DNA from 2 places in the Pseudomonas macauensis genome. Region 1 is predicted to be linked to the other one. Evidence: predicted binding sites of a transcription regulator. Region 1 holds the regulator's gene; the other holds the start of a gene.

Evidence for each region. Region 1 encodes FliA, which starts transcription of late flagellar genes. Its sites were predicted from a motif close to CTAAAGTTTNNNNNNNNNNNGCCGNTAA; they were not measured.
Region 2: motA (flagellar motor stator protein MotA) is a predicted target of FliA. The motif match lies at 6,772-6,799, and genes of this name have one in related genera.

Annotation. Positions count from the first base shown of each region.
Region 1 is NZ_CP138377.1:1,870,984-1,885,550, forward strand. It holds gene fliQ (flagellar biosynthesis protein FliQ) at 8-277, shown strand; gene fliR (flagellar biosynthetic protein FliR) at 277-1,053, shown strand; gene flhB (flagellar biosynthesis protein FlhB) at 1,060-2,196, shown strand; gene SD196_RS08955 (TPM domain-containing protein) at 2,320-3,585, shown strand; gene flhA (flagellar biosynthesis protein FlhA) at 3,851-5,974, shown strand; gene flhF (flagellar biosynthesis protein FlhF) at 5,990-7,300, shown strand; gene fleN (flagellar synthesis regulator FleN) at 7,469-8,299, shown strand; gene fliA (RNA polymerase sigma factor FliA) at 8,296-9,045, shown strand; gene SD196_RS08980 (chemotaxis response regulator CheY) at 9,222-9,596, shown strand; gene SD196_RS08985 (protein phosphatase CheZ) at 9,616-10,401, shown strand; gene SD196_RS08990 (chemotaxis protein CheA) at 10,433-12,658, shown strand; gene SD196_RS08995 (protein-glutamate methylesterase/protein-glutamine glutaminase) at 12,715-13,833, shown strand; gene SD196_RS09000 (flagellar motor protein) at 13,833-14,567, shown strand, end outside.
Region 2 is NZ_CP138377.1:5,323,264-5,337,830, forward strand. It holds gene SD196_RS24475 (NAD(P)H-hydrate dehydratase) at 1-1,405, opposite strand, end outside; gene queG (tRNA epoxyqueuosine(34) reductase QueG) at 1,566-2,627, shown strand; gene orn (oligoribonuclease) at 2,712-3,254, opposite strand; gene rsgA (small ribosomal subunit biogenesis GTPase RsgA) at 3,344-4,375, shown strand; gene motB (flagellar motor protein MotB) at 4,798-5,859, opposite strand; gene motA (flagellar motor stator protein MotA) at 5,863-6,714, opposite strand; gene SD196_RS24505 (HDOD domain-containing protein) at 6,836-8,362, shown strand; gene rhdA (thiosulfate sulfurtransferase) at 8,499-9,314, shown strand; gene asd (archaetidylserine decarboxylase) at 9,318-10,187, shown strand; gene SD196_RS24520 (HPP family protein) at 10,264-11,241, shown strand; gene SD196_RS24525 (molecular chaperone) at 11,369-13,165, shown strand; gene SD196_RS24530 (EAL domain-containing protein) at 13,230-14,567, shown strand, end outside.

The DNA.
Region 1 (14,567 bases):
AGCAACCATGACTCCCGAAGTTGCCGTAGACCTGTTCCGCGAAGCGCTCTGGCTGACGGCGATGATCGTCGCCATCCTGATCCTGCCCAGCCTGCTGGTGGGCCTGGTGGTGGCGATGTTCCAGGCCGCCACCCAGATCAACGAGCAGACCCTGAGCTTCCTGCCGCGCCTGATCGTGGTGCTGCTCACCCTGATCGTGCTGGGGCCCTGGCTGATACGGCAGCTGATGGAGTACACCCAGACGCTGATCAGCAGCATCCCGACGCTGATCGGCTGATGCTGGAACTCACCAACGCGCAGATCGGCGGCTGGGTCGGGGCCTTCCTGTTCCCGCTGTTCCGCATCGCCGCGCTGCTGATGGTGATGCCGATCTTCGGCACACAGCTGGTGCCGACCCGCGTGCGCCTCTACCTGGCCCTGGCGATCGCCGTGGTGCTGGTGCCGAACCTGCCACCCATGCCGCAGGTGGATGCGCTGAGCGTCAAGGCCATGCTGCTGATCGGCGAGCAGATCCTCATCGGCGCCATGCTCGGCTTCACCCTACAGCTGATGTTCCATGCCTTCGTCATCGCCGGGCAGATCATCTCCATGCAGATGGGCCTGGGCTTCGCCTCGATGGTCGACCCCACCAACGGCATCTCGGTGCCGGTGCTCGGGCAGTTCTTCACGATGCTGGTGACCCTGCTTTTCCTGGCCATGAACGGCCACCTGGTGGTGTTCGAGGTGCTGGCCGAAAGCTTCGTCACCCTGCCGGTGGGCGAGGGGTTGTCGGGCAACCACCTGATCACCGTCGCCGGCAAGCTCGGCTGGGTGATCGGCGCCGGGTTGCTGCTGGCGCTGCCGGCGGTCACCGCGCTGCTGGTGGTCAACCTGGCATTCGGCGCCATGACCCGCGCCGCGCCACAGCTGAACATCTTCTCCATCGGCTTCCCGCTGACTCTGATCATGGGCTTCATCATCGTCTGGATCGGCAGCGCCGACATTCTGTCGCAGTACCAGTCCCTCGCCAGCGAGGGCCTGCAACTGCTCCGTGAACTGGTTCGAGCGAGGTAGCCAGCGATGGCGGAAAGCGAGAGCGGTCAGGACAAGACAGAGGAACCTACAGAGAAACGGCGCCGGGAGGCGCGCGAGAAAGGCCAGCTGCCGCGTTCGCGGGAGCTGAACACCCTCGCTGTGCTCGTCGCCGGCGCCGGCGGCCTGCTGATCTATGGCGCGGGCCTGGCGGACGCACTGATGCGCCTGATGCGCGGCAGCTTCGAGCTGTCCCGCGAGACGGTGATGAACAGCGACAACATGCTCCGGCTGCTGGCCAATGCCGCGCAGATCGCCGGAGAGGGGCTGTGGCCGATCCTCGCGCTGCTGCTGGTGGCGGCGCTGCTCGGGCCGGTGGCTCTGGGCGGCTGGCTGTTCTCCAGCGAGGCGCTGGCGCCCAAGTTCAGCCGCCTGAACCCGCTGGAAGGGCTCAAGCGGATGTTCTCGGCCAAGTCCCTGCTGGAGCTGTTCAAGGCGCTGATCAAGTTCACCGTGGTGCTCGCCGTGGCGATCCTGGTGTTGCAGTCGGACAAGGACGACCTGCTGGCGATGGCCCACGAGCCCACCGAGCAGGCGCTGGTGCATTGCGCCCGGGTGGTCGGCTGGAGCGCCTTCTGGCTGGCCTGCAGCCTGCTGCTGATTGCCGCCGTGGACGTGCCCTACCAGCTCTGGGACAACCGCCAGAAGCTGATGATGACCAAGCAGGAAGTGCGCGACGAGTACAAGGACTCCGAGGGCAAGCCGGAGGTCAAGGCCAAGGTCCGCCAGATGCAGCGCGAGATGGCGCAGCGGCGGATGATGCAGGCGGTGCCGGACGCCGACGTGGTGATCACCAACCCGACGCACTTCGCCGTCGCCCTCAAGTACGACCCCGGCGCAACGGGGGCGCCCAAGCTGCTGGCCAAGGGCAACGACTTCATGGCGCTGAAGATCCGCGAGGTGGCCCAGGAGCACAAGGTCACGGTGCTGGAGTCCCCGGCGCTGGCGCGGGCGGTGTACTACTCCACCGAACTGGACCACGAGATTCCCGCCGGTCTCTACCTCGCGGTTGCCCAGGTGCTGGCCTACGTGTACCAGCTCAAGCAGTTCCGCGCCGGCAAGGGCAAGCGTCCGGGGCCGATGCCGGACCTGCCGATTCCGCCGGACCTGCGGCGGGACGAGTGAGGCCTGCATCGGTCCGGCGAACGGTTCTGCGGTTTCTGTTCGAGCGTACTATCTGTCTCCAGCATTACGCTTCCCATGGCCGACTCGATTGCGTCGGCCTCACTGCCTTCAGGGATGGAAGGAATGAACGACTGGATTCGCCTCGTATTCTGCCTGCTCATGCTGTTGAGCGCCCCCGTGGTCCACGCCGGAGCATTCAGCGAAGAGCCGGTGGCCGAGTCAGTCGCCGCCGACGCCGCGCGGGAACCTTTTGCGCAGACGGTGGCCGTGCCCGTGCTGGAGCGTCCAGTCACCGACCTGACGATGACCCTGGATGCGGTCTGGATCGCGGCCATGGAGCAACGCCTGCTCGCTCTGCAGCAGCGCAAGGGCTCGCAGGTCGCCGTGCTGATGGTGCCCAGCACCGGTGAGGACAGTATCGAGCAATACGCCACGCGGGTGTTCGAACAGTGGTGCCTGGGGCGCCAGGGCGTGGACGACGGCGTGCTGGTGCTGGTGGCCAAGGACGACCGGACCATGCGCATCGAGGTGGGCTACGGGCTGGAGGGGGCCATCCCCGATGTCACGGCTGGACGCATCATTCGCGATGAGATGGTTCCGGCGTTTCGCCAGGGCGACTTCGCCGGCGGCATCGAGCGCGCGGTGGGCGTCCTGGAGCGGCTGATCGATGGCGAAACGCTGCCGGAGGAGCGTCATGACAGCGGCCTGACCCGCGAGGGCTGGCTGCTGCTGATCGCCCTGGGCTGTGGCGCGGTGGCGGGCGTGGCGTTGCGCCGCAAACTGCTGGCCGCCCGTGTGGTCGTCGCTGTGTCGGCAGGGCTGATGGTGCTGCTGGCGTTTGGCGCAGGCCTGAAGACCGCGCCATTGTTCTTCATGGCCGTGTCGTTCTGCATGGCGCTGGGCGGGGCCGTCGGCGCCCTGGCGGCGTCTTCGCGCAAGTCCGCCTGGATCGTCGGCGCCATCGTCGGCTATCTCGTGGCGCTGTCGGTGGGTGCCAGCCGGTACGGCGCCGAGGTGCTGCTGTATGGCCTGGCAGGCCCCATCGGCCTGACCCTTGGGCTGGCGTTGCTGTGTTTGCCCTTCGTCCTCGCCCATGCCGCCTGGAAGCGCAGCCGGCTGGAGTTCCTCATTCGCCTGGCGCTGGCTTCGGGTATCGGTGCGTTCGTCATGACCATCACCGGTATCGTCGAACACCTCGGCGAATTCCCGGAGTCGCTGGCGCTGCTGCCGATGCTGTACTTCCCGATGCTGTTCGCCTTCATCATCGGCCGAGGCTCCAGTTCGGGCTCCGGTTCCAGTGGTGGCGGAAGCTCGTCATCCAGTAGCGGTAGCGGCTATTCCGGCGGCGGTGGCTCCAGTGGCGGAGGCGGCGCTTCAGGGAGCTGGTGAGGTAGGGCGTATAACGCTCCGCGTTATACGCCGATTGGCCTTGGTTTCGGGGTGCTCCGGGCCGGACTGGGGCATCGTCGGAATGCGTGGTGTATCGGCGTACAACCGCGAACGGTTGTACGCCCTACGGGCCTCTGGAACGGGTATTTCCGCCGCTTCGAAAAAGTTGGAACGCTTCCTGCTAAATCCCCTGCAAACGCCCTCCTGGGCGTCAAAAGTTTGATCCGGCGGGCGCAAGATCCGCCGCAGGGCAGGGGAGTCAAGGGTGGACCGCACGCAACTGATCAGCAACGTTCGCAGCAATCTGGCGGGCCTGGGCCGGGGCAATCTCGGCGTGCCGCTGCTGCTGCTGGCCATGCTGGGCATGATGACCCTGCCAATCCCGCCGTTCCTGCTGGACGTGCTGTTCACCTTCAACATCGCCTTGTCCATCGTGGTCCTGCTGGTCTGCGTGTACGCGCTGCGGCCGCTGGACTTCGCCGTGTTCCCGACCATCCTGCTGGTCGCAACGCTGCTGCGCCTGGCGCTGAACGTCGCCTCCACCCGCGTGGTGCTGCTCCACGGGCATGACGGCCACGCCGCCGCCGGCAAGGTGATCCAGGCCTTCGGCGAGGTGGTGATCGGCGGCAACTACGTGGTCGGTATCGTGGTCTTCGCGATCCTCATGATCATCAACTTCGTGGTGGTCACCAAGGGCGCCGGGCGTATCTCCGAAGTGAGCGCGCGCTTCACCCTCGATGCCATGCCCGGCAAGCAGATGGCCATCGACGCCGACCTCAACGCCGGCCTGATCGAACAGGCGGAAGCCAAGAAGCGCCGCGCCGAAGTGGCCCAGGAAGCCGACTTCTACGGCTCCATGGACGGTGCCAGCAAGTTCGTTCGCGGTGACGCCGTCGCCGGCCTGCTGATCCTCTTCATCAACCTCATCGGTGGCGTGGCCATCGGCATGCTCCAGCACTCGATGAGCTTCGGCGATGCCGGCAAGGTCTACGCCCTGCTGACCATCGGTGACGGCCTGGTGGCGCAACTGCCGTCGCTGCTGCTGTCCACCGCCGCGGCGATCATGGTGACCCGCGTGTCCAGCGCCGAGGACATGGGCCAGCAGGTCAACCGGCAGATGTTCGCCTCGCCCAAGGCGCTGGCCATCTCCGCCGCGATCCTGATCGCCATGGGCCTGGTGCCGGGCATGCCGCACATTTCCTTCGTCGGCCTGGGCGGCCTGGCCGCTGGCGGCGCTTACCTGATCTGGCGGCGCCAGCGCCAGGCGGCGCAGCAGGCCGAGCAGGAAGCCCAGCGCCAGCAGGAGCTGCTGCCGGCCCAGCGCGCCCAGGAAACCAAGGAGCTGGGCTGGGACGACGTGACCCCGGTGGACATGGTCGGCCTGGAAGTCGGCTACCGCCTGATCCCGCTGGTGGATCGCAACCAGGGTGGCCAATTGCTGGCGCGGATCAAGGGCGTGCGCAAGAAGCTGTCCCAGGACCTGGGCTTCCTGATGCCGTCGGTGCACATCCGCGACAACCTCGACCTGCTGCCCAACGCCTATCGTTTGACGCTGATGGGTGTCAGTGTGGCCGAAGCCGAGATCTACCCGGACCGCGAGCTGGCGATCAACCCCGGCCAGGTGTTCGGCACCTTGAACGGCATCGCCGGCAAGGACCCGGCCTTCGGTCTGGAAGCCGTGTGGATCGAGGCCTCGCAGCGCGACCAGGCGCAGTCCCTGGGCTACACCGTGGTGGACGCCAGCACCGTGGTCGCCACCCACCTGAACCAGGTGCTGCACAAGCACGCCCACGAACTGCTTGGTCACGAGGAAGTCCAGCAACTGATGCAACTGCTGGCCAAGACCTCGCCCAAGCTCGCCGAAGAGCTGGTGCCGGGGATGATTTCCCTGTCGACCCTGCTCAAGGTCCTGCAGGCGCTGCTGCAGGAGCAGGTGCCGGTGCGCGACATCCGCACCATCGCCGAGGCCATCGCCAACGTTGCCGCCAAGAGTCAAGATCCCGCCGCCATGGTGGCGGCAGTTCGTGTCGCGCTGTCCCGCGCAATCGTGCAAACCATTGTGGGACTAGAGCCGGAGCTGCCTGTGATCACGCTGGAACCCAGGTTGGAACAGATATTGCTGAACAGTCTGCAGAAGGCCGGACAGGGCTCCGAAGACGGCATGTTGCTGGAACCCGGAATGGCGGAAAAGCTGCAACGCTCGATGGTCGAGGCGGCGCAGCGCCAGGAAATGCTCGGCAAGCCGGCGATCCTGCTGGTGGCCGGTCCCGTCCGCGCGATGATGTCCCGATTCGCGCGGATGGCGGTCCCCACCATGCACGTGCTGGCTTACCAGGAAATCCCGGACAACAAACAAGTGACGATCGTCGCCACCGTTGGGCAGAACTGATTGAGGTCGCAGGCCATGCAGGTAAAACGCTTCTTCGCCGCCGATATGCGTCAGGCCATGAAACTGGTCCGTGACGAGCTGGGCCCGGACGCCGCGATCATCGGCAATCGCCGTGTCGCCGGTGGCGTGGAACTGACCGCGGCGCTGGACTACCAGGCCCCGGCGGCGGCCAGCAAGCCGAACCCGGCGCTGGAAGCCGAGCTGCGCAAGACCCAGGCGCGCATCGCCCAGGCCAGGGCCGAGCTGAGCGAGCCGACCCGCATGAGCGAGGCCGTGAGCAAGGACCGTCAAATGTACGACGCGCCGGCGCCGCGCCGCAGTGCTGCCGAGACCCTGGCGGAAGCCATGGCCGCCCCGGTTGCGCCGGCTGCCGCCAACGTCGGCCAGCAGGCGCTGGAAGCCATGCGCTTCGAGCTCAACGGTCTGCGTGAACTGATCGAAGTGCAGTTGGGCTCCATTGCCTGGAACCAGCTGCAGAACCAGCGTCCGAAACAGGCCAACCTGTGGCGCCGCCTGCAGCGCATGGGCCTGCCGGCGGACCTGTCGCGCAGCCTGCTGGAGAAGGTGGCCTCCATCGCCGATCCGAAGCAGGCCTGGCGCATGCTGCTGGCGCACCTGGCGCGCTCCATCAACACTCCGGAAATCGACCTGCTGGAGCAGGGCGGGGTGGTTGCGCTGGTCGGCCCGGCCGGCATGGGCAAGACCACCACCCTGGCCAAGCTGGCGGCGCGCTACGTACTGAAATACGGTGCGCAGAGCATTGCCCTGGTGTCCATGGACAGCTTCCGCATCGGCGCCCAGGAGCAGATCAAGACCCTTGGCCGCATCCTCAACGTTCCGGTGACCCTGGTCGATCCGGGTCAGTCGCTGATCCAGGCCATGGCGCCGCTGGCGCGCAAGCGCCTGGTGCTGATCGATACCGCCGGCCTGCCCGCCAACGATCCGGCGCTGCGCATGCAGCTCGAAGCCCTGGCGGCGCAGAGCCTGAATGTGAAGAACTACCTGGTGCTGGCCGCGACCAGCCAGAGCCAGGTACTCAAGGCCGCCTGGCAGAACTATCGTTCGTGCGGATTGACCGGGTGCATCCTGACCAAGCTGGACGAGGCTGGCAGCCTTGGCGAGGCGCTCGCTCTGGCAATTGGCCAGCGTCTCCCGGTAGCCTATCTGGCGGACGGCCCGAAGATTCCGGATGATCTGCAGGTTGCGCGCAGCCACCAGTTGGTCAGTCGCGCGGTGAGCCTGCAGGCGCCGGAAGAGCCGAGCGAGGACGCCATGGCCGAGCTGTTCGCCGGCCTGTACCAGCAGCCGGTGCGCCGCGCCAGCTGAACGAATTGAACGGCCCCATGGTGGGGTGACGGGCGGCCAGGTGGGCTGCCCGGCGAGGCGGATGCTCTGGGAGACGATCCGCGAACGCCGGAAGCGGTAGAGCACCGCGGCCGGCAGGGCCGCAGCGCCAGGGGGCGCGGCGGCTGAATGACGAGACAAGGTATTGATATGGGCATGCATCCTGTACAGGTAATCGCAGTCACCGGTGGCAAGGGTGGTGTCGGCAAGACCAACGTGTCGGTGAACCTGTCACTGGCGCTGGCCGACCTCGGCCGCCGCGTCATGCTGCTGGACGCCGACCTGGGCCTGGCGAACGTCGACGTGCTGCTGGGCCTGACCCCCAAGCGCACCCTGGCCGATGTCATCGAAGGCGAGTGCGACCTGCGCGACGTGATCCTCCAGGGCCCCGGCGGCGTTCGCATCGTTCCGGCGGCCTCCGGCACGCAGAGCATGGTGCACCTCACCCCCATGCAGCACGCCGGCCTGATCCAGGCATTCAGCGACATCAGCGACAACATCGACGTGCTGGTTGTGGATACCGCCGCCGGCATCGGCGACTCGGTGGTGAGCTTCGTCCGTGCCGCGCAGGAAGTGCTGCTGGTCGTCTGCGATGAACCCACTTCGATCACCGACGCCTACGCTTTGATCAAGCTGCTCAACCGCGACTACGGCATGACCCGCTTCCGCGTGCTGGCGAACATGGCCCACAGCCCCCAGGAGGGCCGCAACCTGTTCGCCAAGCTGACCAAGGTCACCGACCGATTCCTCGATGTGGCGCTGCAATACGTGGGCGCCATTCCGTACGACGAGTCGGTGCGCAAGGCGGTGCAGAAGCAGCGTTCGGTGTATGAGGCGTTCCCGCGCAGCAAGGCTTCCCTGGCCTTCCGTGCGATAGCGCAGAAAGTCGACAGCTGGCCGCTGCCGGCCAACCCGCGTGGGCACCTGGAGTTCTTCGTCGAGCGCCTGGTGCAGCATCCAACCACGGGTTCGGCCGTATGATGACGGCCTCCGGAGCGCGTATGTACAGCAAGGCGCAGGCGCAGAACTCCCAGGACCAACTGATCCAGCGGTACGCGCCGCTGGTCAAACGTATCGCCTACCACCTGCTGGGCCGCCTGCCGGCCAGCGTGCAGGTGGAGGATTTGATGCAGGCCGGCATGATCGGCCTGCTGGAAGCGGCGAAGAAATACGATGCCGGCAAGGGCGCGAGCTTCGAGACCTACGCCGGCATCCGCATCCGCGGCGCCATGCTCGACGAGGTGCGCAAGGGCGATTGGGCCCCGCGTTCGGTGCACCGCAATACCCGCATGGTCAGCGACGCGATCCGCACCGTCGAGGCCAGAACCGGTCGTGACGCTAAAGATCAGGAAGTCGCTGCCGAACTCAATATGAGTCTCGAAGAGTATTACGGCATTCTCAGCGACACCCAGGGCAGCCGCTTGTACAGCTTCGACGATCTGCTGCAGGACGGCGAGCAGGGCAGTGGCCTGGCCGAAGACGCTTCGCACCAGGGCAACGAGCCCTCCCACGGCCTGGAAGACGAACGCTTCCAGGCGGCGCTGGCCGACGCCATCACCAAGCTGCCCGAGCGTGAGCGGCTGGTGCTGGCCCTGTACTACGACGAGGAACTCAACCTCAAGGAGATCGGCGAAGTGCTGGGGGTCAGCGAGTCCCGGGTCAGCCAGCTGCACAGCCAATGCGCCGCGCGCCTGCGGGCACGTCTGGCGGAGTGGCGCGCGCACTGAGGTTCGGGTAGTTTCGCGTCGGATTTTTCTCAGGCTTCAGACGCAGGTTTCAGAATTCTTCCGGGCGACGTCCCTTTGACGCCGCCCACACGGGATGAGCGCACGGCGCTCGATGAATTGACGGCACGCCCGCCAGGACGTGCCTGGTATCGATGGAGGTCGGTTTGGACAAGAATATGAAAATTCTCATCGTGGACGACTTCTCCACGATGAGGCGCATCATCAAGAACCTCCTGCGGGACCTGGGGTTCACCAACACCGCAGAAGCCGACGACGGCACCACTGCGCTGCCGATGCTGCACAGCGGCAACTTCGACTTCCTCGTCACCGACTGGAACATGCCCGGCATGACCGGCATCGACCTGCTGCGCGCGGTCCGCGCCGACGAGCGCCTCAAGCACCTGCCGGTGCTGATGGTCACCGCCGAGGCCAAGCGCGACCAGATCATCGAAGCGGCCCAGGCCGGGGTCAACGGTTATGTGGTCAAGCCTTTCACCGCTCAGGTGCTGAAAGAAAAGATCGAGAAGATTTTCGAGCGGGTCGGCAGTTAAGGCTGACAGAGAGGGCGTTATGGATCTCGTCAACGAATCCGCGGGTGACTTCGAGTCGACCCTGAAAAAACACGCGCGCGAATTGGTCGATTGCCTGGATCGTGGTGAAGTCCAGACCGCCGTGCAGCTGATTTCCGAGCTCAACCAGGCGCGCGATCGCGGGCTCTACCAGGAAGTCGGCAAGCTCACCCGCGAGCTGCACAACGCCATCGTCAACTTCCAGATCGATCCCAATTCCCGCCACGCCGAGGAAATGTCGCAGATCGCCGACGCCACCGATCGTCTTTCCTACGTGGTGAAGATGACCGAGAAGGCGGCCAACCGCACCATGGACCTGGTGGAAGAGTGCACCCCGGTGGTGATGCACATCGAAACCCAGGCCAAGGAGCTGCAGGAAGACTGGGCGCGCTTCATGCGCCGCGAGCTGGGGCCCGAGGCCTTCCGTGACCTGGCCAAGCGCGTCGAGCAGTTCCTCTACATCAGCGCCCAGGACAGCCGCAAGCTCTCCGCGCACCTCAACGACATCCTCCTGGCGCAGGACTTCCAGGACCTCACCGGGCAGGTGATCAAGCGCGTCACCAAACTGGTCACCGAGGTCGAGTCGAACCTGGTCAAGCTGGTCTGGATGGCCGGCCAGGTGGACCGCTACGCCGGTATCGAGCATGACTACCAGGGCATGAGCGAGGCCGTCGAAAAAGAAAGATCGTCCAAGGGTGAAGGTCCGCAGATCGCTGCCGATACAAGAAAAGACGTCGTATCCGGTCAGGACGACGTTGATGACCTGTTGTCCAGCCTGGGTTTTTAAGCGTCGCCTGACGCTGTAGAGGGAGCACCGAATGAGCTTCGACGCCGATGACGAGATCCTCCAGGACTTCCTGGTGGAGGCCGGCGAGATCCTCGAGCAACTGTCCGAGCAACTGGTCGAGCTGGAAAGCCGACCCGATGACATGGACCTGCTCAATGCGATTTTCCGTGGGTTCCATACCGTCAAGGGCGGAGCCGGCTTCCTCCAGCTGAACGCGCTGGTGGAGTGCTGCCACATCGCCGAAAACGTCTTCGACATGCTGCGCAAGGGCGAACGCCGCGTGGATGCCGAACTCATGGACGTGATGCTGCAGGCGCTGGATACCGTCAACGTCATGTTCCAGCAGGTGCGTGACGCGCAGGAGCCGACCCCGGCTACGCCGGAGCTGCTCGCTGCCCTGTCGCGCTTGGCTGATCCGAACGCCGCGCCGGCCGAAGCTCCGGCGGCCGCCGAGCCCGTAGTCGAGCCAGCGCCGGCGGCTCCGGCAGCCTACGGCGACATCACCGATGCCGAGTTCGAGCAACTGATGGATGCGCTCGAACCCGCCGCCGACGCCCCCGCGGCATCGGCGGGTGCCGGTGGCGACGACATCACCGACGACGAATTCGAGGCGCTGCTCGACCAGTTGCACGGCAAGGGTCAGTTCGGCGGCGTCCAGTCGCCCGCCAGCGCCGCGCCCGCCGCGCCCGCCGCGCCCGCCGCGAGCGAAGCCGCTCCGGCCTCCAGTTCGGGTGACGACATCACCGACGACGAGTTCGAAGCGCTGCTCGACCAGCTGCATGGCAAGGGCCAGTTCACCGGCGCGAAGGAAGAGCCGGCCGTTGCTGCGCCTGTGGATAAAGCAGAGAAATCCACCGAGGCTTCCACTGCCGGCGGCAACGACAACATCACCGACGACGAATTCGAGAAGCTGCTCGACGAGCTGCATGGCAAGGGCCAGTTCACCGGCGCGAAGGAAGAACCGGTCGCCGCCGCCAAACCGGCCGCCGCGCCGCCGCCGGCCAAGCCTGCCGCACCGGTGAAGGCCCAGGCCGCCAAGCCAGCCGAGGCGCCGCGCCCGGTCGCCGCTGCCGAGAAGCCGGCCAGCGAAGCGGAAACCACCGTGCGGGTGGACACCGCGCGTCTCGACGAAATCATGAACATGGTCGGCGAACTGGTGCTGGTGCGTAACCGCCTGGTGCGCCTGGGCGCCAACAGCGGCGACGAGGCGATGGCCAAGGCCGTGTCGAACCTCGACGTGGTCACTGCCGACCTGCAGTCGGCGGTCATGAAGACCCGCATGCAGCCGATCAAGAAGGTCTTCGGCCGCTTCCCCCGTCAGGTCCGCGACCTCGCGCGCAACCTGAAGAAAGAGATCAACCTGGAGCTGATCGGCGAAGAGACCGACCTGGACAAGAACCTGGTCGAGGCTCTGGCCGACCCGCTGGTGCACCTGGTGCGCAACGCGGTGGATCACGGCATCGAAGGCCCCGACGAGCGCGAAGCCGCTGGCAAGGCGCGCTCCGGCCGGGTGGTACTGTCCGCCGAACAGGAAGGCGACCACATCCTGCTGTCGATCTCCGACGACGGCAAAGGCATGGACCCGGACGTGCTGCGCGCCAAGGCCGTGGAGAAGGGCCTGCTGGACAAGGACGCGGCTGACCGCCTCTCCGAGTCCGACTGCTACAACCTGATCTTCGCTCCGGGCTTCTCGACCAAGACCGAGATTTCCGACGTCTCCGGCCGCGGTGTCGGCATGGACGTGGTGAAGACCAAGATTTCCCAGCTCAACGGCATCATCAATATCTATTCCACCAAGGGCCAGGGCTCGAAGATCGTCATCAAGGTCCCGTTGACCCTGGCGATCATGCCGACCCTGATGGTGATGCTGGGCAACCAGGCCTTCGCCTTCCCGCTGGTGAACGTCAACGAAATCTTCCACCTCGACCTGTCGAACACCAACGTGGTCGACGGCCAGGAAGTGGTGATCGTCCGCGACAAGGCCCTGCCGCTGTTCTACCTCAAGCGCTGGCTGGTGCCGGGCGCCCAGTACGAGGAGCCGGGCGAGGGGCATGTGGTGATCCTCTCGGTGGGCACCCAGCGCATCGGCTTCGTGGTCGACCAGTTGGTGGGCCAGGAAGAGGTGGTGATCAAGCCGCTGGGCAAGATGCTGCAGGGCACCCCGGGCATGGCCGGGGCAACCATCACCGGTGACGGGCGGATCGCCCTGATCCTCGATGTGCCGAGCATGCTCAAGCGCTACGCGCGGCGTATCTGATTCTTGCGTGCGCGGGGACGCCCGCGCGCGTGGCAAGGCTTCATTCAGGAGTGTCTATGGCTGTCAAAGTCCTGGTGGTGGACGATTCGGGATTCTTCCGCCGCCGTGTCTCGGAGATTCTCTCCGCCGATCCGCAGATCCAGGTGGTCGGCACGGCTACCAATGGCCGCGAGGCGATCGACCAGGTGCTGGCGCTCAAGCCCGACGTGATCACCATGGACTACGAGATGCCGCTGATGGACGGCATCACCGCCGTACGAACCATCATGCAGCGCTGCCCGACCCCCGTGCTGATGTTCTCCTCGCTGACCCACGAGGGCGCGCGGGTGACCCTGGACGCGCTGGATGCCGGCGCGGTCGACTACCTGCCGAAGAACTTCGAGGACATCTCGCGCAACCCGGACAAGGTCCGCCAGTTGCTGTGCGAGAAGGTCCACACCATCGCCAGGAGCAACCGCCGCTTCGCCGCCTACGCCTCGTATTCCACGAGCGCTCCGGCTTCCGCCCCGGCGCCTGCCGGCAGCGCCCTGCGCCAGACCGCTCCCGCTTCGTCGGGTGGCGGCCATGCGCCGGCCGCCCCGGCCCCGGCGACCTCCGCCGCCCCAAAGCGTAAGCCCTACCGGCTGGTGGCCATCGGTACTTCCACCGGTGGGCCGGTGGCGCTGCAGCGGGTCCTGACCCAGCTGCCTGCCAACTTCCCCGCGCCGCTGGTGCTGATCCAGCACATGCCGGCGGCCTTCACCAAGGCTTTCGCCGAGCGCCTGGACAAGCTGTGCAAGATCACCGTCAAGGAAGCCGAGGACGGCGACCTGCTGCGCCCCGGCGTGGCCCTGCTGGCCCCCGGCGGCAAGCAGATGATGGTCGACGCCCGTGGCGCCGTGCGCATCCTGCCCGGCGATGAGCGCCTCAACTACAAGCCCTGTGTCGACGTGACCTTCGGTTCCGCGTCCAAGGCCTACGGCGACAAGGTGCTGGCGGTGGTCCTCACCGGCATGGGCGCCGATGGCCGCGAAGGCGCGCGCATGCTCAAGCAGGGCGGCAGCCAGGTGTGGGCGCAGGATGAAGCCAGCTGCGTGATCTACGGCATGCCCATGGCGATCGCCAAGGCCGGCCTGGCGGATGCGGTGTACAGCCTGGACGACATCGGTCGCCATCTCACCGAGGCCTGCGGCTGATGGATGTCCTCAGCATTGTCGGCCTGATCCTCGCGCTGGTCGCCATCGTCGGTGGCAACTTCCTCGAGGGCGGGCATGTCGGCGCGCTGGCCAACGGCCCGGCGGCGCTGATCGTGATGGGCGGCACCCTGGCCGCCGCACTGCTGCAGACCCCGGTGGCGGTGCTCAAGCGCTCGGTGCAGATGCTGCGCTGGATCATCCTGCCGCCCAAGGTGGACCTGGTCGGCGGCATCAACCATGTCGTGGGCTGGAGCATGACCGCGCGCAAGGAAGGCCTGCTGGGGCTGGAAACCGTCGCCGACGCTGAACACGATCCTTATGCGCGCAAGGGCCTGCAACTGCTGGTGGATGGCGCCGAGCCGGAGGCCATCCGCAGCATCCTCGAAGTCGACCTGTACAACCAGGAAACCCGCGACCTGGCGGCAGCCAAGGTGTTCGAAGCCATGGGCGGCTACTCGCCGACCATCGGTATCATCGGCGCGGTGATGGGCCTGATCCACGTGATGGGCAATCTCGCCGACCCCAGCCAATTGGGCAGCGGCATTGCCGTGGCCTTCGTCGCCACCATCTATGGCGTGGGCCTGGCCAACCTGCTGCTGCTGCCGGTGGGCAACAAGCTGAAGAGCATCGTGCACCGCCAGTCCTGCTACCGCGAGATGCTGATGGAGGGCCTGCTGTCCATCGCCGAGGGCGAGAACCCGCGCTCCATCGAACTGAAGCTGCAAGGCTTCGTC
Region 2 (14,567 bases), 2.6 Mb from region 1:
CGGCGCAGGCATGGAGCCAGACGGCCAGGCAGGCCGCATCATAAGCGGGCAGCCCCTGCGCCAGCAGCGCGCCGAGGATGCCGGAGAGCACATCGCCCAGCCCGGCGCCCGCCATGGCCGGATGGCCGTGGCTGCACAGCGCCAGCCGCCCGTCCGGAGCGGCGACCAGGCTGCCGACACCCTTGAGCACCACAACCGTCTGGTAACGCTGCGCCAGCACATGGGCGGCTTTCGGCCGGTCGGCCTGGACTTCGGCGGTGGAGAGGCCAAGCAGTCGAGCCGCCTCGGCCGGATGCGGGGTCATCACCCAGTCGCCGGACGGGCGCGAAACCAGGCCCTCCGCCAGCAGATTGAGGGCATCGGCATCCCAGACCTGAGTGCGCTCCAGGCTGGCCGCCGCACTGACCAGCACGCGCCCCCAGGCCTCGCGGCCAACGCCCGGCCCCACCACCAGCACGCTGGCCCGCTCGGCCAGGCGCAACAGTTCGGCAGACGAGGAAACACCGCGCGCCATCAGCTCCGGGCGACGGGCCAGGGCGGCGGGCACATGGGCTGCACGGGTAGCCAGGGACACCAGCCCGGCGCCGCAGCGCAGCGCGCTCTCGGCGGCCAGCAGGACCGCGCCACCCATGCCGGTATCGCCGCCGATCACCAGCGCATGGCCGAACAGGCCCTTGTGCGCGGCCTTCGGGCGCGCAGCCAGACGCGGCAAGGAGGCAGGCGCGAGACGGCGAGCAACGCAGTCATCGGGGATCAGCGCCGGATCGGCGTCCAGGCCGTCGAATACCCATTCGCCGCACTGGTCCGGCCCGCTTGCGGTAAACAGCCCCACCTTGAGACCGATGAAGGTCACGGTCAGATCGGCGCGAACGGCGCAACCCAGCACCTGGCCGGTATCCGCACTGAGGCCGGAGGGGATATCCACCGCCAGAACCGGCAGGCCGCTGGCGTTGATCGCCGCGATGGCCGAGGCATAGGGCTCGCGCACCGTGCCACCGAGGCCGGTACCGAGCAAGGCGTCGACCAGCACGCCGCGCAGCTCGGAGCGATCGCTCCAGCCTTCGATATCCACACCCGCCGCACGCGCCTCGCCATGGGCGGAGGCGGCGTCGCCGGACAGGCGCGAGGTATCCCCCACCGCCAGCACCCGCACACGCCAGCCGGCGCGCAGGGCCAGGGCAGCGATCAGGTAGCCGTCGCCAGCGTTGTTGCCATGGCCGGCCAGCACGGTGATTTCACCCGCATCAGGCCAGCGCCGGCGCAGGGCGCGCCAGGCGGCATGGGCGGCACGACGCATCAGTTCGAAGCCGGGGGTGCCGGCGGCGATCAGGCGTGCGTCGAGGTCGCGCACCTGTTGCGCGCTGTAAAGATTCAGGGGCAGATCGTCGTGGGGATGGGCAGTCATCGCTTTTCCGGGCGGCGGAATGTGTCGCCTTGGAGCCTGTTCCTAGCGCCGTCATGCCGACGCGCAGCAGTTTTCGAACGGACTCCTGGCGCGCGGACGGGCCGGCGCCGGCAAGGTCTGGCAGAATTATACCTACCCGGACTCCGCTTTCCCGCTCCCCATGCACGATTCGACGCTCGACTATGAAGACCTCGCCCGCTCCATCAAGGACTGGGGGCGCGAACTCGGCTTCCAGCAGGTCGGCATCGCCGGCCTCGACCTTGCGGAGCACGGCGCGCACCTGCAGCGCTGGCTGGAAGCGGGCTACCACGGCGAGATGGACTACATGGGCGCCCACGGCAGCAAGCGCTGGCGGCCGGACGAACTGGTACCCGGCACGCTGCGGGTGATCTCGCTGCGCATGGACTACCTGCCCGGCGACACCCGCATGGCGCAGGTACTGGGCAACCCGGAGAAGGCCTACGTCTCGCGCTACGCCCTGGGCCGCGACTATCACAAGCTGATCCGCAAGCGCCTGCAGCAGCTGGCCGAACGCATCCAGCAGAAGATCGGCCCGTTCGGCTTCCGCGCCTTCGTCGACAGCGCGCCGGTACTGGAGAAGGCCATCGCCGAGCAGTCCGGCCTGGGCTGGATCGGCAAGAACACCCTGGTGCTCAACCGCAAGGCCGGCAGCTACTTCTTCCTCGGCGAGCTGTTCACCGACCTGCCGTTGCCGATCGACCCGCCACACGGTACGGAACACTGCGGGCGCTGTTCGGCCTGCCTGGACATCTGCCCGACGGCGGCCTTCGTCGCACCCTATGTGCTGGACGCGCGGCGCTGCATTTCCTACCTGACCATCGAGCTGAAAGGCGCGATCCCGGAAGATTTGCGCCCGCTGATCGGCAACCGCGTTTTCGGCTGCGACGATTGCCAGATGGTCTGCCCGTGGAACCGCTTCGCCCGCGCCACCGATCAGGGCGATTTCCAACCGCGCCACAGTCTGGACAACGCCGAGCTGGCGGAGCTGTTCCTGTGGACGGAGGAAGAATTCCTCAGCCGCACCGAAGGCTCACCGTTGCGGCGTGCCGGTTATGAACGCTGGCTGCGGAACCTGGCGGTGGGACTGGGCAACGCCCCCTCCACGATTCCGGTGATCGAAGCGCTGAAGGCGCGACGGGAGTTCCCGTCGGAACTGGTGCGCGAACATGTGGAGTGGGCGCTGGGCCGGCACAACGTTTGACGCGAAGGCTTTTCGTAGGAGCGAGCTTGCTCGCGAACAGCCCCGCAGCGGAAGTTGTTCGCGAGCAGGCTCGCTCCTACAAGATCAGACCTTGATGAAATGCTCGCGGTAGTAACGCAGTTCGGCGATGGACTCGCGGATGTCGTCCAGGGCCAGGTGGGTGTTGCCTTTCTTGAAGCCATCGCGCACCTGCGGGGCCCAGCGCGCGGCCAGTTCCTTGAGGGTGGAGACGTCGAGGTTGCGGTAGTGGAAGTAGCCTTCCAGCTTCGGCATGTGGCGATAGAGGAAGCGGCGGTCCTGGCAGATGCTGTTGCCGCAGATCGGCGAGCTGCGCTTGGGCACCCACTTCTCCAGGAAGGCCAGGGTCGCAGCTTCCGCTTCGGCGGCGGAAATGGTGCTTTCGCGCACGCGCTGGGTCAGGCCGGACTGGCCGTGCTGGCGGGTGTTCCACTCGTCCATGCCGGCGAGCAGCGCCTCGCTCTGGTGCACCGCGATCACCGGGCCTTCCTCGAGGATGTTGAGATTGCTGTCGGTGACGATGGTCGCCATCTCGATGATGACGTCCTTGTCCGGGTCCAGACCGGTCATTTCCAGGTCGATCCAGATCAGGTTCTGTGGGTTCTGCATGATGGGGCTCCTCAGCTCAGCCCTCTAGTTTAGCGGGAAGCGGGCATACGCATGCTAAACTCCGCGGCGATTTTCCCTGTGGATACCCTATGGCCAAGCGTCACCTCACCCGCCGGCAGAGCTGGCGGATCGAAAAAGTTCAGGAAGAGCGCGCTGCCCGCGCGGCCAAGCGCGAATCGCGCGTCCTGGAAGAACTGGAAGGCGGCGACCTCGGCCCGGAGCAGACCGGTCAGGTGATCGCCCACTTCGGGGTGCAGGTGGAAGTCGAGGCGCAGGAAGGCGACCACGCGGGCCAGGTGTTCCGCTGCCACCTGCGCGCCAACCTGCCGACGCTGGTGACCGGCGACCAGGTGGTCTGGCGCCCCGGCAACCAGGGCATCGGCGTGATCGTCGCGCAACTGCCGCGCAGCTCCGAGCTGTGCCGCCCGGACATGCGCGGCGTGCTCAAGCCGGTGGCGGCCAACGTCGATCGCATCGTGATCGTCTTCGCCCCGCGCCCGGAACCGCACGCCAATCTGATCGACCGCTACCTGGTGGCCGCCGAGCATGCCGGCATCAAGCCGCTGCTGCTGCTGAACAAGGCCGACCTGATCGACGAGGAAAACGCCCCCTTCATCGACAGCCTGCTGGGCACCTACCGTGAACTGGGCTATCCGCTGCTGGAGGTCTCGGCCTTCAACGGCCTGGCGATGGACTCCCTGCGCGCCGCGCTGAACGAGCACGTCAGCGTGTTCGTCGGCCAGTCCGGGGTCGGCAAGTCGTCGCTGGTGAACGCGCTGCTGCCGGGTGTCGACACCCGCGTCGGCGACCTCTCGGAAGTCACCGGCAAGGGCACCCACACCACCACCACCGCGCGGTTGTTCCACTTCCCCGCCGGTGGCGACCTGATCGACTCCCCCGGCATCCGCGAATTCGGCCTCGTCCATGTGAGCCGCGACGATGTCGAAGCCGGCTTCATCGAATTCCACGACCTGCTCGGCCACTGCCGCTTCCGCGACTGCAAGCACGACCGCGAGCCGGGCTGCGCGCTGCTCAAGGCGCTGGAAGATGGGCGTGTCTCGCCACAGCGGATGGCCAGCTACCGGCACATCCTCGCCAGTCTGCCGGAAGACGAGTACTGATTCGCGGATAAAGCCTTCCGCTTTATTCGCCCTGCACTATTAGGTAGGAGCTCCCTTGTAGGAGCGGAGCTTCTCCGCGAAATCCCGGCGAAGCCGGGACATCCTTTTGCGGCCTGATCGCCGGCCTATTGGCCGGATCGCGGACAAGGTCCGCTCCTACGAGATGCATCTGCGCTCGGGCTGGCCCTCACCCTAACCCTCTCCCAGCGGGAGAGGGGACCGTCCGGTGCAGGATGAAACTACTCTGTCAGCCGGCACGATCTGGCTCCCTCTCCCTGAGGGAGAGGGCTGGGGTGAGGGGGAAAGCCCTGGCACAGATTCAGCCGGGACAAGACAGTTGCTCCTACGAAAGCCCGCGCCGCCTACCTCATCGCGCATGCCACCCACAAAAAGGCCAGCTTCTCAGCTGGCCTTTTCGTTTCTTACTGCTGCTTGTTCAGCTCGTCGAGCTTCAGCGTGCCGCCGTCGTCGAACAGATTGAGCTTCTGCTTCAACTGGTCCGCCGGCAACGGCTCACCCTGCCCGGCTGCCGGCTGCGCGGGTGCAGCGTTGGGCTGGACGTCGCCTGGAGCTGCAGGAGCGGCGGCGCCATCGGCGGGCTTGCCCGCACCGCCATCCTGGCCCTCGATGGCGCGCTGGGCCTTCTTGGTCAGGACGATGATGTCGATGCGGCGGTTCACCGGGTTCAGCGGCTTGTCGCGGTCGAACAGCGCCGACGACGCATAGCCCACCACGCGGGCGATCTGGTCTTCCGGATAACCGCCTGCCTCCAGCGCGCGACGCGCGGCGTTGGCGCGGTTGGCGGAGAGCTCCCAGTTGCCGAACTCGCCATTGCCGGCGTACGGCTTGGCATCGGTATGGCCGCTGATGCTGATCTTGTTCGGCACCTGTTTGATGGTCTCGGCCAGCGCCAGCAGGATGTCCTCGAAGTACGGCTGCAGGCGCGCGCTGCCCAGGTCGAACATCGGCCGATTGTCCGAGTCGACGATCTGGATGCGCAGGCCGTCCTGGGTGATCTCGAACAGGATCTGGTCCTTGAAGCGCTTGAGCGTCGGGTTCTCGTCGACCTTGTTCTGCAGCTCCTGCAGCAACAGCTCCAGGCGCTCCTTCTCCAGCTTCTCGGCGATGTTCTCCGCCTGCTCGGGGTTGACCTTGGCCTCGTCCTCCGGGCTGACGCGGGTCTCGTCTGCCTCGGGCTGCGCCTGGACCTGCGGGTTCAGGGTCTTGTCCGGCGCGGGAGTCGGCGTGCCGCCCAGGTCGATCACATAGGGACTGGCGCTCTCGGTGAAACCGATCGGGTCCTGGAAGTAACCGGAGATGGCCTTCTTCTGCTCCGGCGTGGCCGAGGACAGCAGCCAGAGCACCAGGAAGAACGCCATCATGGCGGTGGCGAAGTCGGCGAAGGCGATCTTCCAGGAACCGCCATGGTGGCCCGCGGCGTAGCGCTTGACGCGCTTGACGATGATCGGCTGGTTGTTATCCATCGTTTAGCGACCGCGCACAGCCTGCTCCAGCTCCGCAAAGCTGGGACGATGCGCCGGCAGCAACACCTTGCGGCCGAACTCCACGGCCAGCGACGGCGGCATGCCCGAGGCGGAGGCGACCAGGCAGGCCTTGATGGCTTCGTAGAGGTTCAGCTCTTCCTTGGCGTCATGCTCCAGGGCGTTGGACAGCGGGCCGACGAAACCGTAGGCGGCGAGAATACCGAGGAAGGTACCCACCAGCGCCGCGGCAACGTGGTGGCCGATCTCGGCCTGGCTGCCCTGGCCGAGCAGCGCCATGGTGATCACGATGCCGAGCACCGCGGCGACGATACCGAAGCCCGGCAGGCCGTCGGCGACACGGGTTACCGCGTGGGCGGGATGCTCCAGGTCTTCCTTGAGGCTGCCCAGTTCCATGTCGAACAGGCCTTCCAGCTCATGGGGCGCCATGTTGCCGGAGGACATGATGCGCAGGTAATCGCAGATGTAGGCGGTCATGCGGTCGTCCTTGAGCACCGCCGGGTACTTGCTGAAGATCGGGCTGGCGCCCGGATCCTCGACGTCCGCCTCGATCGCCATCATGCCCTCGCGGCGGCTCTTGTTGAGCACCTCGTAGAGCATGCCCAGCACCTCCAGGTAGAAGGTGTGGGTGAAGCGGTTGCTGAACATCTTCGGCGCCTTCTTGAGCACCGTCATGAAGGTGCTGCCCGGGTTCGCCTGGAGGAAGGCGCCCAGGGCCGCACCGCCGATGATCAGCACTTCGAACGGCTGGATGATGGCCGCGATCTTGCCGCCGGAGAGCAGATATCCGCCGAGTACGCTGCCCAGGATGACGATGATGCCGATGATTTTTGACATGGGGACCGGACTGAAACTGTGAACAGAATGAGAGGCATGATTCCCGCCTCCCTGTTGTTATCGGAGATTTCGGGCAAGACTATAGGCCGAAAACACTAAAAACCAGTTCGGCGCCTCACGCATGCCCAAACCCGTGCCTACCCCAGAGCGTCTCGCGGAATGGCTCTCCCTCCTGGAAGAGCTGCCGCTGCCCGTCCCCCAGGAGCACCGCGACGAGATTCGCCGGGCGCTGAACGACAGTCGTCGCTCGATCCGCGAGATCTCCGACCTGCTGCAGGACTGTCCGACCCTGGCCCTAGCCATCCTGCGCGAGGCCAACCGCGCCCAGAGCGCCCAGGACAATCCGGCGGAAAGCCTGGAAGTCGCACTCAATCGTCTGGGACTGGCGCGCGTCACCCAATTGCTCGATCGCCTGCCGGCGTTGCCCGAGGCACAGATGCCCCGCGCACTGAGCCAGTTGCTGCTGATCAGCCGCCACGCCATGCAGCAGGCCAGCGGCCTGTTCGCCAACCGCCTGGCGCGGCTCTGGCAGGAAATCCACTGGGGCAGCCTGTTCACCCTGGCGCCGTTGTGGGCGCTGGCCACGGTTAAACCGGAATTGCTGGAGACCTGGCAGCGCCAGGTCTACGGCCTGGGCCGCTGCAGCAGCGAAGTCGAGCAGGAGCTGCTCGGCACCCGCCTGCTGCCGCTGTGCCGAGCGCTGGCCGAGCGCTGGCGGCTGCCGGACTGGGTCGCCCAGGGCTACGCGCTACTCAGCGATGACAAGCGCCTGCTGGTGCGCGCCCTGCACGTGGCCCACACCGAAACCCAGCCACTGGGCCAGCAACAGCGCCTGGATGCCGACCCGGAACTGCAACGCTGGCTGACCCGCCCGGCCAACACCATCCTGCTGGCCAACAGCCTGGCGACGGCCGCCCACCAATCCTGGGGTGGCGTACACATGCTGCGTTGGCAACGCCTGACCAGCCTCTACCTGCAAATGCCGCTGGAAGAACTGCAGCAGACCGTCCACGGCCTGGCCGCGCAGAGTGCCCGCCGGCACGCCCGGCCGCAGCTCTGGCACCCGGCCGAAGCCCTGCTCTGGCCCTGGGATGCGCGCCGCTGGCTCAACGGCCCGAAGCCCGAGGAGCCGGCCAAGGCACCCGACACCCTCGCCCAATGGCGCCAGCATTGCGCGCGCCTGCTGCAGGCACCCAGCCCGTTCGGCAATGCCTTGCAGTTGCTCGACTGCGCCGAATCGGCGCTGCAGGCCTGCGGGCTGCAACGCGGCCTGATCCTGCTGGCCGACAAGGGTGGCAACTGGCTGCAGGCGCGCCGGCACTTCGGGCTCGCGGCGGAGGCCGGCGAGCTCAAGCTGGAAGTCGCCGCCAGCCCGCTGCTGCGCAAGCTCCTGCAACAGCCCGGACAGCTGCGCCTGAGCCCGGCGAACATGGCCGACTTTTCCGCCGTGCTGCCCGGCGCTCTGAAGGCGCTGCTGCCCAGCGAACACCTGCTGCTGCGCTCGCTGGGCAACGGCAGCCGGGTGGTCATGCTGCTGGCGGTCGACCGTAACGGCCAGCCGCTGGGCGACCTCCACGCTCAGGCCTTCGGCCGCACGGCGCAGTGCATCGAACAGGCCGTCCGGCAGATGTCCCGCGGCGCCTCCTGAGCAGCGGCGATTGCCGGGATTTCCGGTACACTTGCGTCCCCTTTAGACTAACGCCCCTCAATGGGCAGCCCAGGGCCGCCAGCTCACGCCGCCTCCATCATCATGGCGGGCCATCCGCCGTACCGGGAGACTCGACATGTCCGCCTTCTCCGCTCTGCCCCTGGTGATCGAACCGGCTGACCTCGCCAGCCGCCTCGACGCCGCCGAACTGATCCTGGTCGACCTGACCAGCGCCGCGCGCTATGCCGAAGGCCACATCCCCGGCGCCCGCTTCGTCGCCCCGGCGCGCACCCAGCTGGGCGGTACCCCGGCGCCCGGCCTGCTGCCGGCCAAGGCCGACCTCGAAGCGCTGTTCGGCGAGCTGGGCCACAACCCCGATGCCGTCTACGTGGTCTATGACGACGAAGGCGGCGGCTGGGCCGGCCGCTTCATCTGGCTGCTGGACGTGATCGGGCACCACCAGTACCACTACGTCGACGGCGGCCTGCACGCCTGGCTGGCCGATGGCCTGCCGCTGAGTCAGGAGGTCCCGGCGCCGGTCGGCGGCCCGCTGCCGCTGACCCTGCACGACGAGCCCACCGCCACCCGCGAATACCTGCAAAGCCGCCTGGGCGCTGCCGACCTGGCCATCTGGGACGCGCGCAACCCCAGCGAGTACAGCGGCCAGAAAGTCCTCGCCGCCAAGGGCGGGCACGTGCCCGGCGCCGTCAATTTCGAATGGACCGCCGGCATGGACCCGGCCCGCGCCCTGCGCATCCGTACCGATATGCCGCAGATTCTGAAGAACCTGGGCATCACCCCGGACAAGGAAGTGATCACCCACTGCCAGACCCACCACCGCTCCGGCTTCACCTACCTGGTGGCCAAGGCCCTCGGCTATCCGCGGGTCAAGGGCTACGCCGGCTCCTGGTCGGAATGGGGCAACCACCCCGACACCCCTGTAGAGGTTTAAGGAATGTCGTTCAAAGATCGTCTGTTCATCCTCGCCCAGTACCTGCTGCCGCATCACCTGCTGTCGCGCCTGATCGGCTGCGCCGCCGAATGCCGCGCGCCCTGGTTCAAGGATCGCCTGATTCCCTGGTTCGCCCGCCGCTACCAGGTGGACATGCGCGAAGCCCAGGTCGAGGACCTGCGCGCCTATGAGCACTTCAACGCCTTCTTCACCCGCGCCCTGAAAGACGGCGCCCGTCCGCTGGACGAGAGTGGAGGCAGCGTGCTGAGCCCCGCCGACGGCGCCATCAGCCAGCTCGGCCCGATCGAGCACGGCCGCGTGTTCCAGGCCAAGGGCCACAGCTACAGCCTGATGGAACTGCTGGGCGGCGACGCCGAGCGCGCCGCGCCCTTCATGGGCGGCGAGTTCGCCACCGTCTACCTGTCGCCCAAGGACTACCACCGCGTGCACATGCCGCTGGCCGGCACCCTGCGCGAGATGGTCTACGTGCCGGGTCGCCTGTTTTCGGTGAACCAGCTCACCGCCGAGCAGGTGCCGGAACTCTTCGCCCGCAACGAGCGCGTGGTGTGCATCTTCGACACCGAGCGTGGACCGATGGCCGTGGTGCTGGTGGGCGCGATGATCGTCGCCTCCATCGAGACCGTCTGGGCCGGCCTGGTGACTCCGCCCAAGCGCGAGCTGAAGACCTTCTCCTACGGGGAAGCCGCCCGCGCGCCGATCCACCTGGAGAAAGGCGCCGAACTGGGCCGCTTCAAGCTGGGCTCCACCGCCATCGTGCTGTTCGGACCCGAGCAGGTCAGCTGGGCCGAGAACCTCGCGGCCACCAGCCCGGTCCGCATGGGCCAGCGCCTGGGTGGCGCGCGCCAGGGCTGACGCCCGCTTTCCATAAGGCGGGCGGCCAACGAGCCGCCCGCCACTGCTTTTTGCCTCATCGTGCTAATTCCCTGCCATGAAACGCTTCCTGCATCTCATGGGCTGGCGTGCCAACGCCACCAGCCATCTTGAAAAATGGCTCTCCGCAATCGGAGCGCTGTGCGGCATCGCCGTCATCTACGCCGTCACCCACTGGGTACTGCCCAGCGAAGCGGCCATCTGGGTCGTCGCCTCCATGGGCGCCAGCGCCGTGCTGCTGTTCGCCGTACCCCATGGCGCGCTGTCCCAGCCCTGGGCCGTGCTTGGCGGCCAGGTGCTGTCGGCCTTCGTCGGGGTGATCTGCCAGAAGCTCTTTCCCGACCAGGCCTTCACCCCGGCCCTGGCTGTCGGCGCGGCGATCCTGGTCATGCACTACACCCGCTGCATCCATCCCCCGGGCGGCGCCACCGCCCTCGCGGCAGTATCCGGCGGGCCGGCGATCAGCGCGCTGGGCTTCCACTATGTGCTCAGCCCAGTGCTGCTCAATGTGGTGCTGATCCTCGCCGTGGCCGTGGCCTTCAACGGCCTGTTCGCCTGGCGCCGCTACCCCGCGCCGCTGGCGCGCCTGCCGGAAACGCCGAAGCTGCCCGCAGGCCCCGCGCCGGAAGATCTCTACCACGCGCTACGCAAGATGGATTCGTTCATCGACGTGCAGTTCGACGACCTGCTGAAGATTCTCCAGCTGGCCCAGGAACATGCCCAGGCCCAACGCCTGGGCCCGGACGACATCCTCCTCGGCGCGTGCTACAGCAATGCGCTGAGCGGCAACGCCTGGGCGGTGCGCCAGGTGATCGACGACCATCCCGGCAAGCGCACGCGCCAGGACCAGTTGGTCTACAAGGTGGTCGCCGGTGCCGGCAAGGGAAACACCGGTGCCTGCCGCCGCCAGGACCTGCTCGAATGGGCCGCCCACGCGGTGATTCCGCAGGGCGACGGCTGGCTGCGCGTCACTGCGCAGGCCTCCGCCAAGGACGCCTTGCAGCGTCAGATCAAGGGCGAAACACCGCTCACGTGACCCATCGGCGCACCCATCCGGCGATGGGCTGCGATGCGCAACGGATACTGCTAGAGTTCGGAAAAAGCCGAGTGTGACGACCGAAAGGTCCGCTAAACGGCCCAGATGTGGAGAATCCGATCCAACCATGGACAACAGTCCCCAGCAGTTTCTACGTGTCCCCACCCCGACACACGAGAGCCTGAGTTTCTGCGGCGCCAGCGCGCGTGAGCTGAAATACTGGCTGGACCACCTGCCCAAGGCCAATCTGGGCGAGACCGCTCGCCAGCTCTACCAGGGGCTGATCGAACTGAACCAGTTGAAGCTGCCCGTGGAGACCCGCCTGCAGCTGCTGGAGCTGTTCCGCCCGGAAGTCCAGTTCGTCTGCCAGCACCTGGAGCGCCACTTTCTCAACCAGTCCATCGTCCTCGACGAGCGCCCGCGCAAGGTCGCCAACCTCTGCCAGGCCCTGCAGAACCACCTGGCCATCGGCTACAAGCTGATCGTCGTACGCGAGGCGAGCCGCGTTTCCCGCGAGCGCGCGCCGTTGCTGACGGCCGCCATCCAGCGCGCCATTCGTGCCTTGTGCGGGCCGCTGATCCGTTCCTCGCAGTTGTATTGCCCGGTGCCGGAAGGGCTATGGCTGGAACTCCACCAGTTGTACCAGCTGGCCCGCCAGCAGGGCCTTCAGAAACTGAGCGTGCGCGACAGCCTGGCCCGCGACGCCCAGGGCCTGACTATCGAGCAGGCCTACCTGGTGGCGCTGATGCTCGGCTCGGCACGCTGCAACCAGATGCGCCAGCACAACATCGCCCGCCTGGCGGAAGCCCTGGAAGGCTGGAGCTCGCAGATTCGGGTGCAGAGCGCCGATTCGCCTTCGACCCTGTTCGTCGTCGCCCCCCAGGTGGACGGCCCGCCGCGCTACCGCACCCTGTTCAAGGACAGTGACCTGCCGGGCGGGGTGGGAATCGATCCACAGCCTTTGGTCGACCTGATCAAGGAATATCTCCTGCTGCTCCCGGAGAACCGCAACCAGGCGCGCCTGAAGGTGCCCGAAGGCGTCTCCGTCGATCTGCTGCAACACCTCGCCGCCGCCTGGGGCGACATCGCCGAACGGACCTTCCAGCGCACCACCGGCCAAGGCCAGCTCACCGTGTGCATCGGCATGAGCGCCCTGCACTACTTCCTCGCCGGTCGCCAGCATTTCAACGATGTGCTCAAGCGCAGCCAGAACCCGGACTTCAGCACCAAGGCCCGGGCCGAGGCGAAGGACGCCTGGGCCACCGCCTTCGACGCGCGGCAGATCAAGGAATGGCAGCCCGGCATGTCGCTGGAGGAAATCGAGTACACACCTATCACCCCCACCGACAGTGGCGCCACCGTCGCCGAGACGCCCTGCGATGAGTACCCGGTCTTCACCCTGCCCATCGTCAACCACAGTCCGGGCGGTTACTGCCTGACCTGGCCCAAGGAGATTCCCAGCCAACTGCAGGCCGGCGAGCTGCTGGGCATCCAGGACGCCCCGGACCAGGGCTGGAGCATTGCAGTGGTGCGCTGGATTCGCCAGGTCCGTGGCGGCGGCACCCAGATGGGCATCGAACTGATCGCGCCGCTCGCCCAGCCGTGCGGCCTGCAACTGCTGCGCAAGACCGAGCAGGGCAGCCAGTACCTGCGCGCCCTGTTGCTGCCGGAAATCTCGGCGATCTCGCGACCGGCCACCCTGATCACCCCGCGCCTGCCGTTCCAGGAAGGCAACAAGGTGCAGATCAATCTGCAGGGCGAAGAGCGCCGTACCCTCCTCACCCGCAAGGTCACCGCGACCGGCAGCTTCACCCAGTTCGAATACCAGACCCACGACACCATCGCCGCACCGAACGATAAGCCGGTCACAGCGCCAAGCCCGCGCGGGGAGGAAGACTTTGACTCACTCTGGAAGTCGCTGTAGATTCCGGCGAACCCCATTCATCGCCCATTTGCTGCCGTCCAGTGCGGTATAAGCAGCCTCATCCATGGCCAATGAAAAGAAGACCGTCCGCCTGCTGATCCTGGAAGACTCCCAGAACGAAGCCGAGCGCCTGGTCAGCCTGTTCCGCAATGCCGGTCGCGCCACCCGCGTCCATCGCATTACGTCCAGTGAAGACCTCCTGGAAATCCTCCCTCAGGGCTGGGATCTGCTGATCGCCGCGCCTGACAGCAGCGCCATGGCGCCCAGCGAAGCCCTGAGCAGCATTCGCCGCCAGGCCAAGGACATCCCGTTCATCCAGCTGATCACCGGCAACGACTCCGATGCGGTGACCGAGGCCCTCGCCCTGGGTGCCCAGGACGCCCTGCCGCAAGGGGAAGACGAGCGTCTGATCCTGGTCGCCAAGCGCGAACTGGCCAACCTCGAGGAGCGCCGCGCCCGCCGCGCCGCCGAAGTCGCCCTGCGGGAAACGGAAAAGCGCTGCCAACTGCTGCTGGACAGCTCGGTGGACGCCATCACCTACGTCCACGACGGCATGCACATCTATGCCAACCGCGCTTACGTCGACCTGTTCGGCTACGACGACGCGGAAGAACTGGAAGGCATGCCGATGATCGACCTGATCGCCGGCAGCGACCAGGCGACCTTCAAGGACTTCCTCAAGGGCTATCAGACCACCGATAACAATGCCGACCTGGCCTGCAGCGGCATCAAGGTGGACGGCCAGGCCTTCAGTGCGCGCATGACCTTCTCCCCGGCCACCTATGACGGCGAGCCGTGCATCCAGGTGGTGATCCGCGCCGACAGCGACAACGCCCAGCTCGAAGAGAAGCTGCGCGAGGTCAGCAGCCAGGACCTGGTCACCGGCCTGTACAACCGCGGTCACTTCCTCGATCTGATGGACAGCGCCGTGGAGCGCGCGGTGACCGCCAGCCAGCCGGCCACCTTCGCCTACATGCTGCTCGACCGCGCCCAGACGCTGCAGCTCAACCTCGGCGTCGCCAGCATCGACCTGCTGCTTGCCGACCTCGGCAACCTGCTGCGCGCCCACTTCCCCCAGGAAGCCCAGCTGGCTCGTTTCAGCGACGACGTGTTCGCCGTGCTGCTGCCGGGACACACCCCGGACCAGACCAAGCCGCTGTTCGCCAGCCTGCTGAAGAAGATCGAAGGCAACCTGTTCGACATCCACGGCCGCACGGCCCAGGTCACCCTGTCCATCGGCATTGCCGGGCTGGACGAAAAGACCACCCGCGCCCAGGACGTCATCGAGCGCGCGCACCGCAGCGCCGACGAAATCGCGCAGAGCGAAGGCAACGGCCTGAAGCTCTACGACCCGGCCGATGAACTGGCCGCCGCCGCCAACCGCGGCGACACCCTGGCGATC